DNA from 2 places in the Kitasatospora sp. NPDC023120 genome. Region 2 is predicted to be linked to the other one. Evidence: riboswitches for the same ligand, from Rfam matches in the RefSeq annotation. Region 2 holds a riboswitch; the other holds the start of a gene.
What was found. Region 2 has a riboswitch for glycine ahead of gcvT (glycine cleavage system aminomethyltransferase GcvT). Riboswitches for the same ligand answer to the same signal wherever they lie in the genome.
Positions count from the first base shown of each region.

Region 1: linked by a shared signal. The riboswitch ahead of gcvP (aminomethyl-transferring glycine dehydrogenase) and the one ahead of gcvT (glycine cleavage system aminomethyltransferase GcvT) in region 2 are both predicted to bind glycine.

Region 1 covers NZ_JBVHHY010000022.1:14,118-21,551, forward strand. Annotated here, with positions in the region: gene ACZ3TI_RS28900 (PRC and DUF2382 domain-containing protein) at 1-832, opposite strand, end outside; glycine riboswitch at 1,056-1,159, shown strand; glycine riboswitch at 1,161-1,293, shown strand; gene gcvP (aminomethyl-transferring glycine dehydrogenase) at 1,398-4,298, shown strand; gene ACZ3TI_RS28910 (DUF5999 family protein) at 4,434-4,625, opposite strand; gene ACZ3TI_RS28915 (hypothetical protein) at 5,071-5,643, opposite strand; gene ACZ3TI_RS28920 (glutamate-cysteine ligase family protein) at 6,024-7,434, shown strand, end outside.
Region 2 covers NZ_JBVHHY010000008.1:147,120-154,553, forward strand. Annotated here, with positions in the region: gene glyA (serine hydroxymethyltransferase) at 1-393, opposite strand, end outside; gene gcvH (glycine cleavage system protein GcvH) at 478-855, opposite strand; gene gcvT (glycine cleavage system aminomethyltransferase GcvT) at 955-2,076, opposite strand; glycine riboswitch at 2,305-2,409, opposite strand; gene ACZ3TI_RS14055 (enhanced serine sensitivity protein SseB C-terminal domain-containing protein) at 2,618-3,421, shown strand; gene ACZ3TI_RS14060 (enhanced serine sensitivity protein SseB C-terminal domain-containing protein) at 3,538-4,476, shown strand; gene ACZ3TI_RS14065 (ABC transporter permease) at 4,938-5,927, shown strand; gene ACZ3TI_RS14070 (ABC transporter substrate-binding protein) at 5,980-7,434, shown strand, end outside.

The DNA of each region.
Region 1 (7,434 bases), on a different contig from region 2:
CTTCGACGGCCTCGTCGATCTCCTTCTCGGTGAGGGAGGCGCGTTCGGCCTCGCTGACCGGCATCCGTTCGACCCGGACCCGTTCGCGGACCACCGGGACGCGGCGCTCGATCTGCTCGGTCGTCACGTATTTGCGCAGCTTCGCGGTGCCGAGGGTGTGCCACTCGGTGGTGATGTCCAGCCGCTCCTCGCGGCAGGTGATCTCGATCGGGGCGTCGGGAGCGGACGCGGCGGCACCCGCGGCGGGCGCGGGGGTGGTGGCCGCCGGGGTGGGCTGCGGCTTCGGCTCGACGTGCGGCGTGACAGCGCGGGTGGGCGCGGGGGTGCTGAGGGTCCGTACTTTGGCCTCCGGGGCGGTGCTGGTGTTGATCGGCGTGTGCTCGGGGGGGCGGAAGGCGGGCGGCTTGGCGGCGGCCGCGGCCGCGGCGGCTGCGGCGGGCGCCGCGGCCGGGGTGGTGCCGAAGTCGACGTCGGACGGCGCGGACCGACTGCCGTTCTCGCCGGCCTGGTGGCCGTCCGCCGCGGTGTCGAGGCCGTAGTAGCGGTAGAGCTGCAGCTCCTGGGTGGGGGACAGGTGCTGGCCCACACCGAAGTCCGGGGACTCCTTGACCAGCGACTTGTCGTACGGCACCCGGAGCTCGTCGCCGGCGAACTCGCTCGTGGTGAGCGGGACGAAGGCGTCCCGGCCGAAGATGCCGGTCCGGACGGCGGCCCACTCGGGCCGGCCGGTGGCGTCGTCCAGGTACACCTCGTCGACCGTGCCGATCTTGTCTCCGTTGCGGTCGACCGCCTTGTGGCCGATGAGGTCCCGGGGGTCGATGTCGGTCTGCACTCTTTCCTCCAGTGCGCTGGGCCTGTGGCACTCCCGCAGGTCGGCGGTCGGAGCGCCCGTCCCGTCCGCCTCTCCACACCAAATGCCATGAAACGGACGGGCGCGACCGGGGTGCGCCGGACGGGCTGCGGGCTGAGCTGTCCGGGGGACGCGCGTAGACCCGGGGTGACGGGAAGCACCCGTGATCGGAAGGCCTCCCGCTGGTACCCTGGGCGGCGACCGCAGAGCCCGCTCGGGAGAGTCTCCGACCGCGAAAACCGCTGGTCGGGGCGCCGAAGGAGCAACTCCTCCCCGGAATCTCTCAGGCATCCGTACCGTGTGGGGTAGGTCACTCTGGAAAGCAGGGCAGGAGTCTCGGCATGGGAGCCGGCGACCACCACCCTCACCGACGGTGCAAGCCGACGGAGCGCTCACAGCGCGCCGTGCGGGCGAAGCTCTCAGGTCCCGATGACAGAGGGGGAGGCCTGTCGGGTCCGCCCGCCATCGCCGAGTTCGCTGTCCGCAGCGGGAAGGCCGGTCGGCGTGCGTACCCCCGCCGGTCCGTGACCAGGAGGCCTCGACCACCATGAACGCCCAGCCGAACGCGGGACGCCCCACCGGCGCCTCGACCCTCACCGAGCTTGAGCTGGCCAGCCCCTTCGAGAACCGCCACATCGGCCCCGACGCCGCCGCGCAGGAGAAGATGCTGGCGTCCGTCGGCTACGGCTCGCTGGACGAGCTCGCCGCCACGGCCGTGCCCGAGGCGATCCGCTCCATCACCGGCCTGGACCTGCCCGCCGGCCGGACCGAGGCCCAGGTCCTCGCCGAGCTGCGCGAGCTGGCCGGCCGCAACCAGGTGCTCCAGCCGATGATCGGCCTGGGCTACTACGGCACCTTCACCCCGCCGGTGATCCTCCGCAACGTCATGGAGAACCCGGCCTGGTACACCGCGTACACCCCGTACCAGCCGGAGATCTCGCAGGGCCGCCTGGAAGCGCTGCTCAACTTCCAGACCCTGGTCTCCGACCTGACCGGCCTGCCGACCTCCGGCTCCTCGCTGCTGGACGAGGGCACCGCGGCCGCTGAGGCGATGGCGCTGGCCCGCCGCGTCACCAAGGTCAAGGGCGGTGTCTTCCTGGTCGACGCCGAGACCCTGCCGCAGACCATCGCGGTGATCAACACCCGCGCGGTGCCGACCGGTGTCGAGGTCGTCGTCGCCGACCTGTCCGAGGGCATCCCGGCCGAGATTGCCGAGCGCGGCGTCTTCGGCGTGCTGCTGCAGTACCCGGGCGCCACCGGTGTGGTCCGCGACCTCACCCCGGTGATCGAGCAGGCGCACGGCCTGGGCGCGATCGTCGCCGTCGCCGCCGACCTGCTGGCGCTGACCCTGCTCAAGTCCCCGGGCGCGCTGGGCGCCGACATCGCCTGCGGCACCTCGCAGCGCTTCGGCGTCCCGATGGGCTTCGGCGGCCCGCACGCCGGCTACCTCTCGGTGCGCGCCGAGTACGCCCGCTCGCTGCCCGGCCGCCTGGTCGGCGTCTCCGTCGACTCCGACGGCAACCGCGCCTACCGCCTGGCGCTGCAGACCCGCGAGCAGCACATCCGCCGCGAGAAGGCCACCAGCAACATCTGCACCGCCCAGGTGCTGCTCGCCGTCATGGCCTCGATGTACGCCGTGTACCACGGCCCGGACGGCCTGGCCGACATCGCCCGCCGTACCCACCGCTACGCCGCCGCCCTCGCCGAGGGCCTGCGGGCCGGCGGCGTCGAGCTGCTGCACGGCGAGTTCTTCGACACCGTCACCGCCGTCGTCCCGGGCCGTGCCGCCGAGATCGCCGCCGCCGCCCGCGCCAACGGCATCAACCTGTACCAGGACGGCGCGGACCGGATCTCCGTCTCCACCGACGAGACCACCACCCGCGAGCACCTGGCCGGCGTCTGGGCCGCGTTCGGTGTCGAGGCGGTCGAGGTCGCCGAGGCCGCCGAGGCGCTGCCGACCGGGCTGCTGCGCGAGGACGAGTACCTGACCCACCCGGTCTTCCACAGCCACCGCTCGGAGACCGCCATGCTGCGCTATCTGCGCCGCCTGTCGGACCGGGACTACGCGCTGGACCGCGGCATGATCCCGCTGGGCTCCTGCACCATGAAGCTCAACGCGACCACCGAGATGGAGGCGGTGACCTGGCCGGAGTTCGGCCAGCTGCACCCCTTCGCGCCGATCGAGCAGGCCCAGGGCTACCTGACCCTGATCCGCCAGCTGGAGCAGCAGCTGGTCGAGGTGACCGGCTACGACGCCGTCTCGATCCAGCCGAACGCGGGCTCGCAGGGCGAGCTGGCCGGCCTGCTGGCCGTCCGCGCCTACCACCACGCCAACGGCGACACCCAGCGCGACGTCTGCCTGATCCCGTCCTCCGCGCACGGCACCAACGCGGCCTCCGCGGTGATGGCCGGCATGCGCGTGGTCGTGGTGAAGACCCTGGTCGACGGCGACGTGGACGTCGAGGACCTGAAGGCCAAGATCGAGCAGCACCGCGACAGCCTGTCGGTGCTGATGGTCACCTACCCGTCGACCCACGGCGTGTACGAGACCGAGATCACCAACATCTGCGCCCTGGTGCACGAGGCCGGCGGCCAGGTGTACGTGGACGGTGCCAACCTGAACGCCCTGGTCGGCCTGGCCAAGCCGGGCAAGTTCGGCGCGGACGTCTCGCACCTGAACCTGCACAAGACCTTCTGCATCCCGCACGGCGGCGGCGGCCCGGGCGTCGGCCCGGTCGCGGTGCGCGCCCACCTGGCGCCGTACCTGCCGAACCACCCGCTGCAGGAGGAGGCCGGCCCGGCCACCGGTGTCGGCCCGATCTCGGCCGCGCCGTGGGGCTCGGCGGCGATCCTGCCGATCTCCTGGGCGTACGTCCGGCTGATGGGCGGCGAGGGCCTCAAGCGCGCGACCCAGGTCGCGGTGCTGAACGCCAACTACATCGCCAAGCGCCTGGCGCCGCACTTCCCGGTGCTCTACACCGGTCCGGGCGGGCTGGTCGCGCACGAGTGCATCATCGACCTGCGGCCGCTGACCAAGGAGACGGGCGTGACGGTGGACGACATCGCCAAGCGCCTGATCGACTACGGCTTCCACGCGCCGACGATGTCCTTCCCGGTGGCCGGCACGCTGATGATCGAGCCGACCGAGTCCGAGGACCTGCACGAGATCGACCGCTTCTGCGACGCGATGATCGAGATCCGCGCCGAGATCGACAAGGTCGGCTCGGGCGAGTGGGCGGCCGACGACAACCCGCTGAGCAACGCCCCGCACACCGCCGCCGAGCTGGCCGGCGACTGGGCGCACGGCTACTCGCGGCAGGAGGCGGTCTTCCCGGCGGGCGTGAACCCCGCGGACAAGTACTGGCCGCCGGTCAGCCGGATCGACGGTGCGTACGGCGACCGCAACCTGGTCTGCTCCTGCCCGCCGCTGGACGAGTACGGCGTCTGACGGACCCGGTGACCGGGTAGTCCGGACGAACGGCAGGGCCCCGGCGGAAGCTTTCCGCCGGGGCCCTGCCCGTACTCGCGTCGATCCGGCGGCTGCCCCCGCCGTACGGCCGGACCCGGAGGTGGGACCGAACGGTCAGGCCGCGTGGGCGACGGGGCGGCGCGGGGCGATCACCCGGCCGTCCGGGAGCAGCTCTCCGGTGTCCTCGAACAGGACGACGCCGTTGCAGAGCAGGCTCCAACCCTGCTCCGGGTGGCGGGCCACCGATACGGCCGCCTCGCGGTCCTCGGACTCGGCCGACGGGCACTCAGGACGGTGCTGGCACATACGCGTACCCTCGCTTCGCTCTGCGATCCTCCCCGTGGTGCGGTCGCCGGAGGTTGTGCCGTCCGGGGCCGCCGCGGTAGTCGGATCCTGTCCGCACGCCGACCAGGTGTTGACCGGCGCTCAAGTGGGTAGGACAGGTGGTCCTTCCACGCTGGTTCCCAGTGTCGGCATCTGCGGACGTGCTCGCAGGTATTTCGTGACATGCGCCACAACTCCCGCACAGAGATCACCCGTTCAGGTGGGGTCGGGGGGAAAACACGCACCGGTGGGCCAGGCGGGGGATGGCCCGATCGGGCTATGGCGGGTGCCTTGTTCAGGTGGTCGCCGTTCGGGTGATGCGCCCCGGGTTCGGGTGTGCGGGCTCGAGTGCGCGGCCTCGGGTGCGCGGGCGCGCGGCGGAGGGCCGCCGGGCGGGTGGTCCGGCGGCCCGTGGGATGCGGGCGGCTCAGGAGGAGCCGAGCAGGAGCGGCCTGGCGAGCGGGGCGCGGGCCAGCAGCGGCAGCAGTTCGGCGGCCGGGTAGGCGCGGTGGGCGGTGACGCCGAGCGGGGCCGGGGCGAGCGGGATCAGCAGGTCGGCGGCCGGGCCGGTGTCGGGGGCGTGCAGCCACAGCGCCGTCGCGTACTGGCCCGGGAAGGTCAGCAGGCGGGGCTGTTGGCGGATCCGGGAGCTCTGGGCGAGCTGCCAGGCCTCGCGCAGCGCCCGGACCGTCGAGTCGAGGTACGGGCCGGCGGTGAAGTGGGAGAAGGTGTGCCCCTGGACGCCCTGCACCACCTCGGCGGCGGCGGCCACGTCGGCGCCGTCCTTGATCAGGAAGCGCCACCCGGTGCGGCGGGCGGCGGGGAGCTCGGGGCGCGGGCCGTCCAGGACGTGCACCGCGAGCGGATGTGCGGGGACCAGTGGGCCGGCCGGATGACGCAGCGCTGCGGCGGCGGGCTGGCACAGCGCGGTCTCCGAGTCGAGTGCGCCCAGGACCGCGCGCAGGGCGCTGGGTGGGGGCTGGGGGGTCTGCAGAGTCATGGCGGGGACCGCCTCTCCAAACGAGATCGGCGTGCGAGTGCGGCATACCGGCACGGCGCGGCGCGTCTTCGGTGACGGGGCCTGGCCGTGTCCGGTTGTGCAGGATCGCGGTGTCGGCGCGGTCGCTGCCCTCGACGAGGGCTTCGAGGCGGGAGCGGACCGGCCGGAGCGCAGTGCGAATTCCATCGAACAGATGCGCAGGGTGATCTGTTTATCACAGGCGGTGGCGCCGGGCAAGTCCACAGATGAACTGAATCTCCGTCAGTTGCCTTGCATTGCAAGCCAGTACAAGCATTCGGGTATCGATCTTCGAGGTGGGCATGATGCTTGCACGGTCGGTCGGCCGGTGGCTCAACGGGGTGTCTCAGGAGGAGGGGACCGTGGGCGAGAAGGTCGTGGCGACTCGGGCGGATCTGGCGGACCGGCAGCTCTACCGGCGCAAGCTCCAGGCCTGTCAGGAGGCGCTGGGGCGGATGCTGCGGGAGGACCGCTTCGACCGGCCCCGGGCGGTGATGGGTCTGGAGATCGAGCTCAACCTGGCCGACGAGCAGGGCCTGCCGGCCATGAACAACGCCCAGGTGCTGAGCGAGATCGGCTCCAGCGACTTCCAGACCGAACTGGGCAAGTTCAACATCGAGGTCAACATCACGCCGCACCGGCTCTGCGGGCACGTCTTCGAGGAGCTGCGCGAGGAGATCGACACCGGGCTGCGCTACGCCGACCGGCGGGCCGCCGAGACGGGCGCCCGGATCGTCATGGTGGGCATCCTGCCGACGCTGGAGCACGCCCACACCGGGCTGGACGCGATGAGCCACAACCAGCGGTACAACCTGCTCAGCGACCAGATCCTGGCCGCCCGGGGGGAGGAGATCGCACTCGACATCGAGGGCGTCGAACACCTCCAGCTGGAGTCCATCACGATGGTCGCCGAGGCCGCCGCGACCTCGCTGCAGCTGCACCTCCAGGTGACCCCGGAGCGCTTCTCCTCGGTGTGGAACGCCGCCCAGGCGCTGTGCGGTCCGCAGCTCGCGATGGGCGCGAACTCCCCGTTCCTGTTCGGGCGGGAGCTGTGGCGGGAGACCCGGCCGGTGCTCTTCCAGCAGGCCTGTGACACCCGTTCGGCGGAGCTCAAGGCGCAGGGCGTGCGCCCGATCACCTGGTTCGGCGAGCGCTGGGTGGACTCGGCGTACGACCTGTTCGAGGAGAACCTGCGGTACTTCCCCGCGCTGCTGCCGATCTGCGACGACGAGGACCCGCTGAAGGTGCTGGCCTCCGGCGGTGCGCCCAAGCTCGCCGAGATGCGGCTGCACAACGGCACCATCTACCGCTGGAACCGGCCGATCTACGACGTCGCGGGCGGGGTCGCGCACCTGCGGGTGGAGAACCGGGCGCTGCCGGCCGGGCCGACGGTGGCCGACACGCTCGCCAACGCCGCCTTCTACTACGGGCTGGTGCGGGTGCTCGCCGAGCAGCCCCGGCCGGTCTGGACCCGGCTGCCGTTCGAGCGGGCCGACGAGAACTTCCGGCAGGGTGCCCGGTACGGCATCGACGCGGTGTTCCAGTGGCCGCGCCCCGGAAGGGCCGGGCGCGGCGGCGGGCTGCAGACGGTCTCCGCCGTCGACCTGGTGCTGGGCGAGCTGCTGCCGATGGCCTACCAGGGCCTCGACGCGTGGGGCGTGGAGCCCGCCGACCGGGACCGCTACCTGGGCATCATCGAGCAGCGCTGCCTGCGCCGCACCAACGGGGCGGCCTGGCAGAGCGCGACCTTCCACCGGCTGCGCGAGCGGTACG
Region 2 (7,434 bases):
CATGCCGTGGGTCAGGTGACCGCCGTGGGCCAGGTTCAGGCCCAGGATGGTGTCGCCCGGCTGGATCAGCGCGAACATCGCGGCGGCGTTGGCCTGCGCGCCGGAGTGCGGCTGGACGTTGGCGTGCTCGGCACCGAACAGGGCCTTGATGCGGTCGATCGCGATCTGCTCGACCACGTCGACGTGCTCGCAGCCGCCGTAGTAGCGGCGGCCGGGGTAGCCCTCGGCGTACTTGTTGGTGAGCACCGAGCCCTGGGCCTCCATGACCGCCACCGGGGCGAAGTTCTCGGAGGCGATCATCTCCAGGGTGGTCTGCTGGCGGTGCAGCTCGGCGTCGACCGCGGCGGCGATCTCCGGGTCGAGGGCGTGCAGGGACTGGTTGAGAACCGTCATGGTGTGTTCTTCCCGGTGGAGGAGGAAAGGGGGCCACGGTGGGGGCGGGCCGACGCGCGCGCGGCCCGCCCGGTCACCAGCGGGTCAGGCCTTGATGAAGGTGTTGTACTCGTCCGCGCTGAGCAGCTTGCCGGCGGACGCCACACGCACCTTGAACAGCCAGCCGCCCTCGAAGGGGGCGCTGTTGACCAGGCTGTTGTCGTCCAGGACGTCCTGGTTGACCTCGACGACCTCACCGGTCACCGGGGAGTACAGGTCGCTGACCGACTTGGTCGACTCCAGCTCGCCACAGGTCTCGCCGGCGGTCACCTCGTCGCCGACCTCGGGCAGCTGCACGTAGACGATGTCACCGAGCGCGTCCGCGGCGTGCTGGGTGATACCGACGGTCGCGGTCTCGCCCGCGGCGGCGGTGGTCAGCCACTCGTGCTCTTCGGTGTACTGCAGGTGCTGGGGGTTGCTCATGGCGTCATTCTCCAGGATGGGAAGCGGGTACGACGAAGCGGGCCGCCGCTCGGACGGCTTCGACGTGCGGATATGGGGGAAAGGCGGGTGCGCGCTCGGTCAGCGGGCGCGCTTGTAGAACGGCAGCGCCACGACCTGGACCGGCTCGTGCTTGCCGCGCACGTCCACCGCGACGGTGGTGCCGGGGGTGGCGTGGGCCGCGTCGACGTAGGCCATCGCGATCGGCTGCCCCAGCGTCGGGGAGGGCGCGCCGGAGGTGATCCGGCCGATCGGGGCGCCGTCGGCGGAGACCACGGTGTACTCGGCGCGCGGGACGCGCTTGCCCTCGGAGACCAGGCCGACCAGCACCCGCGGCGGGTTGGTCTCGGCCGCGGCGGCGGCCTGCTCCAGCGCCTTGCGGCCGATGAAGGCGCCGCCGTTGGTGGTCTTGTCGAAGCGGACGACCCGGCCCAGGCCGGCGTCGAACGGGGTGAGGTCGGTGGACAGCTCGTGCCCGTACAGCGGCATGCCCGCCTCCAGGCGCAGCGTGTCGCGGCAGGACAGGCCGCACGGGATCAGGCCGCGGCCCTCGCCGGCGGCGGTCAGGGCCTGCCAGATCGGCTCGGCGTCGACCGGGTGGCAGAAGATCTCGAAGCCGTCCTCGCCGGTGTAGCCGGTGCGGGCGAGCAGCACGTCGCGGCCGGCCACCTGGGCCGGGAGGATCGCGTAGTACTTCAGGCCGGGCAGGTCCGCGTCGGTGGTCTCGGCCAGGATCGCGGTGGACTCCGGGCCCTGGACGGCGATCAGCGCGTAGGTGTCGCGGTCGTCGGTGACGACGGCGTCGAAGCCCTTGGCGCGGGCGATCAGCTCGTCGAGGACCAGCTGGGCGTTGGAGGCGTTGGCGACGACCAGGAAGGCGTCCTCGCGCAGGCGGTAGACGATCAGGTCGTCCAGGATGCCGCCGTCCTCGGCGCAGATCATGGTGTAGCGGGCGCGCAGCACGCCCAGCGCGGAGACGAAGCCGACCAGCGCGTGGTCCAGCATCTCGCCGGCCTGCGGGCCGGTGACGGTGATCTCGCCCATGTGGGAGAGGTCGAACAGACCGGCCTTGGTGCGGACGGCGAGGTGCTCCTCGCGCTCGCTGCCGTAGCGCAGCGGCATGTCCCAGCCGGCGAAGTCGGTCATGGTCGCGCCGAGGGCGCGGTGCAGCGCGTCGAGCGCGGTCAGGCGGAGGGACGACATGGCCAGGAACTCCTCGGTCGGGGCACTCAGGGGTGCACGCGCCGGACCGGTCCCGCTCGGGGCCGACCCTGCGCGCGGGCATGCGGCGGCGTGGGTCTCCCCATCTGTCGTCGAACCTGAGAGCTTCACCGCCGCCGGCCCGCAGCTGTTTCCAGCTTGGAGGACAGCATGGCGGCTTGCACCGTGGGTGGGCGCGCGACAGGGCCGTGCGCCGCTTTCCAGATGTGCCTAACCCGTGCGGTAGGGGGGCCTGAGAGATTCCGGGGAGGACTTGCTCCTTCGGCGCCGGCTGTGCCGCTGGTGCGGCACTCCGGGCTCTCCCGCGCGGGTTCGAGCGGCCGGTATGGAGTTGTGGGGGCCCGCGGCGCATGCCGTCGGACGCGGACATCATGGCACGTCCCGGGCGAGGAGGGGAGGGGGGACCCGGTCACACGGCTCGGGACCGAACACGAGCCCTAGGGAGAGCCTCCTCGGGCCCTAGACTGCTCCGCGTCGGCGCAGCAGAGGGCGGCCGAGCGGCAGAGGGCGGGATCGGCGGCGCATGGGGTACCCGGTGGAACAGCAGCAGGGGTGGGGCGGTCCGGAGGCGGCGCCGGCGGGCGGCTCGTGGCCGGCCAACGAGCTGGAGCAGGTGCTGACCGCGGCCCTGGGCGACCCGGGCGCGACGCCGCGGGTGATCGAGGTGCTGGCCCGCAGCCAGGTGTGGGTGCCGCTGCCCGCCGGGGCGGACCCGCAGGGGCAGTCGCTGGACCTGCCGACCATCGAGCTGGCCGGTGACCCGTACGTGCCGGTGTTCTCCTCGCAGGAGGTGTTCCTGCAGCAGGCGCCCGGGATGGCCTTCGCGATCGCGCCGGTCTGGGAGTTCGCCCGCGGGCTGCCGCTGGGCGTGGGCATCGCGGTGAACCCGGAGGCGCCGGTGGGCATCCCGGTGCCGCCGCAGGGTGTGGCCGAGCTGCGCCGCGGTCCGCGGGACGACCGCTGGGACGGAGCCGAGGACCAGGCGGCGCCGACCGGCGGTCGGGTGGCGCTGCGCGAGCCCGTGGCGGGCGAGGACCCGGAACACTTCCTGGCCGCCTGCCGGGCCGAACTGTCGGCCCTTCCCGGGGTGTTGACCGCCCGCCGGGCGCTGGCCAGCATCGAGGGCGAGCCGACCGTGATGTTCGTGGGCGTCCAGTTGGATCCGGCGGCCCCGGCCGACCCGGCCGCGGTGAACGACGCGCTCGGCCGGGCGCTGGGAACCGCGCCGCTGCCGGGCGGCGTCCACCTCGTACTGCTCGACCTCGCCGACGACCCGGTGGTCGAGTGGCTGCTCACCCGGGTAATGCCTTTCTACACGCGGGTGTGAGCGGGTTCGTATCAGAGGCACGTCGCCGTGGCGGTGGCCGGTGCCGCGCCATAGGGTGCGTGCAGACGGCCGACGGGCCGGCGGGTTCGAGGAAAGAGGCGCGGCGAGGTGGGCGCATGAGTGCGGGAACGGGAGCGGGCGGGCCCTGGGGCCAGGCACCGGCCGGGCGCCCGGGAGCGGATCCGGGCGTGCTGGAGCACGCCCTGCGCGAGGTCGCGCCCGAGCGCTACGACGCGTACGAGCGGCTGCTGCACGCGCTGGCGGACGGCCGGGTCTGGATGCTGCTCTGGCACGGCACGCCGGGCAGCCCGGAGGCACAGTACGGGAACATGGAGATCAGCGGCCACGGCTACGCGCCGGCCGTCACCTCGCCCGAGCAGCTGGCCGCCTCCGGCTGGGCACGGGCCCACGAGGTCATCTCCGGCCGTGAGATCGCCGCTTCGCTGTACCGCACCCGCTGGGGCCTGTGGCTCAACCCGCACGCCCCCGGCGGCGGCGTCGGCGTGCCCTGGGCGGACCTGCGGCGGATCGCCGCGGGCCTGGACCGGCTGCCCGCCGGTCCGCTGAAGCTGAGCGAGCCGCAGCTCAACGCCCAGCAGTTCTTCGCGCTGCTGGAGCGGCAGGCCGGCGAGGTGCGCGCGGTACGGGCGCTGCGCCGGGCCTGGGTGCAGCCGGCGGTGGGGGAGCCGTACCTGGCGATCGGTCTGGACCTGTACGAGAGCTCGCCGCCGGCGGTGGAGGCGGTGCGCGCGCTGATGCAGCGGGCGATCGCGGTGGCCCCGGAGGGGCTCGCGGTGTCCACCGTGGCGATGTCGGACGAGTACGACCCGGTGGCGCTGTGGATGCGCGCCAACTCGCGGCCGTTCTTCGACCGGGAGGCCGGACGCCCGGCGACCGGTCCGTACCCGCCGGTGCCGCCGCCCGCGTACCCGGGGCAGTCGATGCCGGGGCAGCCGACACCGGGGTGGGCGTACGGCACGCAGCCGCCCGCGCCGGGCTGGCAGCAGCAGCCCCAGCACGCCCAGCGGCCGTGGCCCGGCTACCCCGGGCGTTGATTGCCGCGCTCCTTCTCGCCTAAATCCCACCGCGAAGCCGACTTGATTGTCCGTCAAGTCGGCTTCGATGCTTTCGGGGCGAATTTCCGAGTGTGGGCGTCCGGTTATCTTGACATGCCTGTTACAGCCATGTGAAGAGTGATATGCCGGTGACAGGTGAGGTGCATGCCTGCAGATCACAGTTGGGCATCTGTCGGTTGTCAGGTCTGGCGTAAGACAAGTCGCATGGCAGAGAGTTCTGCGCAACGCACCGCGCATTGGAACCCCACAAAGGTGAGCGCGCACGCCGACCCGCTCGTCCACGCGAAGCCCATCCCGCGTGGCGGCAGTGCCTGTGCACGACGCACTGCCGCGAACACCCGCTCCTCCTAGCACCTTTCGCACGTCCGCAGCCGCACCGCCGAAGCCGGCGACCGGCACCCGTGGGCCGGCCACCGTCGGCGAGGGGACCAACTGACACCATGACCGCATCCGTGACCACCGCCGGGAACGAACCGGAGGCAGCAGCCCCCGCCGGCCCGGCCAAGAAGATCGAGGGCCGCTCCCTCGGCCAGATCGCCTGGACCCGCTTCAAGCGGGACAAGGCCGCCGTCGCCGGCGGCGTCGTGGTGATCCTGCTGATCCTGCTCGCCCTGCTGGCCAAGCCGATCGAGGCGATGTTCGGGCTCGACCCGGACGCCCTCAACCAGGACCTGCTGGACGCCAACCTCGGAGGTCTGCCGTTCGGCGACTGGGGCGGCATGAGCCTGGACCACCCGCTCGGCGTCGACCCGCTGCAGGGCCGCGACCTGCTGACCCGCGTCATCGAGGGCTCCTGGGTCTCCCTGCTGGTCGCATTCGGCGCGACCGTGCTGTCCAACACCATCGGCACCGTGCTCGGCGTCATGGCCGGCTACTACGGCGGCTGGGTGGACACGCTGATCAGCCGCGTCATGGACGTCTTCCTCGCCTTCCCGCTGCTGCTGTTCGCGATCGCGATCTCGACCTCGCTGCAGGGCGGCGCGTTCGGCCTGCACGGCCTCCCGCTGCACATCATGGTGCTGATCTTCGTGATCGGCTTCTTCAACTGGCCCTACATGGGCCGGATCGTGCGCGGCCAGACGCTCTCGCTGCGCGAGCGCGAGTTCGTCCACGCGGCCCGCAGCCTCGGGGCCCGCGGCCCGTTCATCCTGTTCAAGGAACTGCTGCCCAACCTGGTCGGTCCGATCCTGGTCTACTCGACCCTGCTGATCCCGACCAACATCCTCTTCGAGGCGGGGCTGAGCTTCCTCGGCGTCGGCATCCAGCCTCCGCAGGCCTCCTGGGGCGGGATGCTCCAGGACGCGATCCGGTACTACCAGGTGGACCCCCAGTACATGGTGGTCCCCGGTCTGGCGATCTTCATCACCGTGCTCGCCTTCAACCTGCTCGGCGACGGGCTCCGCGACGCCCTCGATCCCAAGAGCAACTGACGCGTCGTCAGGACCCTCCCTCCTCCACATCCCCAAGGGGTTGATCTCACCCATGCGTAGGTCCCGTACCGTCGCCCTGACCGCGGCGGCCGCCGCCGCGGTCCTGGTCGTCACCGGCTGCAACAGCTCGTCGAAGGGCGGCTCCTCGTCGTCCTCCGCTTCGGGCGCCGGCGCCGACGCGGCCACCAAGAACATCGTCAACGCCTCGGACAAGAAGGGCGGGACGGTCACCTTCGAGATGAAGGGCACCCCGGACTCGCTCGACCCGGGCAACACGTACTACGCGTACATCTACAACTTCTCGCGCCTGTACGCGCGGCCGCTGACCACCTTCAACCCGGCCGCCGGCGAGGAGGGCAACAAGCTCGTCCCGGACCTCGCGGAGTCGATGGGCCAGCCCAGCGCGGACGGCCTGACGTGGACGTACAAGCTGCGCAAGGGCCTGAAGTACGACGACGGCACCCCGATCACCTCGAAGGACGTCAAGTACGCCATCGAGCGCTCCAACTTCGCGCCGGACGTGAACTCCAACGGCCCGACCTACTTCCACGACCTGCTGGTCGACAACCCGACGCCGTACGCGGGCCCGTACAAGGACAAGGAGGGCGACCTCAAGTCCATCGAGACCCCGGACGAGACCACGATCGTCTTCCACCTGCAGCACCCGTTCGCGGACTTCGACTACCTGGTCAGCGCCCCGCAGACCGCGCCGGTCCCGCAGGCCAAGGACACCGGTGCCGACTACGTGAAGCACATCGTGTCCTCGGGCTCCTTCAAGTTCGAGTCCTACGAGGACGGCAAGCAGGCCGTCCTGGTGCCGAACACCAACTGGGACAAGAGCACCGACCCGATCCGGAAGCAGCTTCCGGACAAGATCGTGCTCAAGATGAACATCGACCAGGCCACCATCGACAAGGACCTGCTGGCCGGCAACGCCCAGGTCGACCTGGTGGGCCAGGGCGTCGACCCGCAGACCCAGGCGCAGATCCTGCAGAACCCGAAGCTGAAGGCCAGCACCGACAACGCCTACGGCGGCCGCCTGGCCTACCTGGCGATCAACACCAAGGTCGCGCCGTTCGACAACGTCGACTGCCGCAAGGCCGTCCAGTTCGCGATCGACAAGGTCTCGGTGCAGACCGCCGAGGGCGGCCCGATCCGCGGCGCCGTCGCCAACACGGTGCTCCCGCCGGACATCCCGGGCCACCAGGACTTCAACCTGTTCGAGACCAAGGACAACAAGGGTGACGAGGCCAAGGCCAAGGACGCCCTGAAGGCCTGCGGCAAGGACAGCATCAACACCGTCATCTCCGCCCGCACGGAGCGCGCCACCGAGGTCGCCGCCGCCACCTCGATCCAGGCCGCGCTGAAGAAGGTCGGCATCAACGCCGAGATCCAGCAGTACCCGCAGGGCAAGTACCTGACCGACAGCGCCGGCGCCCCGCAGTTCACCCAGGACCACAACATCGGCCTGATGATGATGCAGTGGGCCGCGGACTGGCCGACCGGC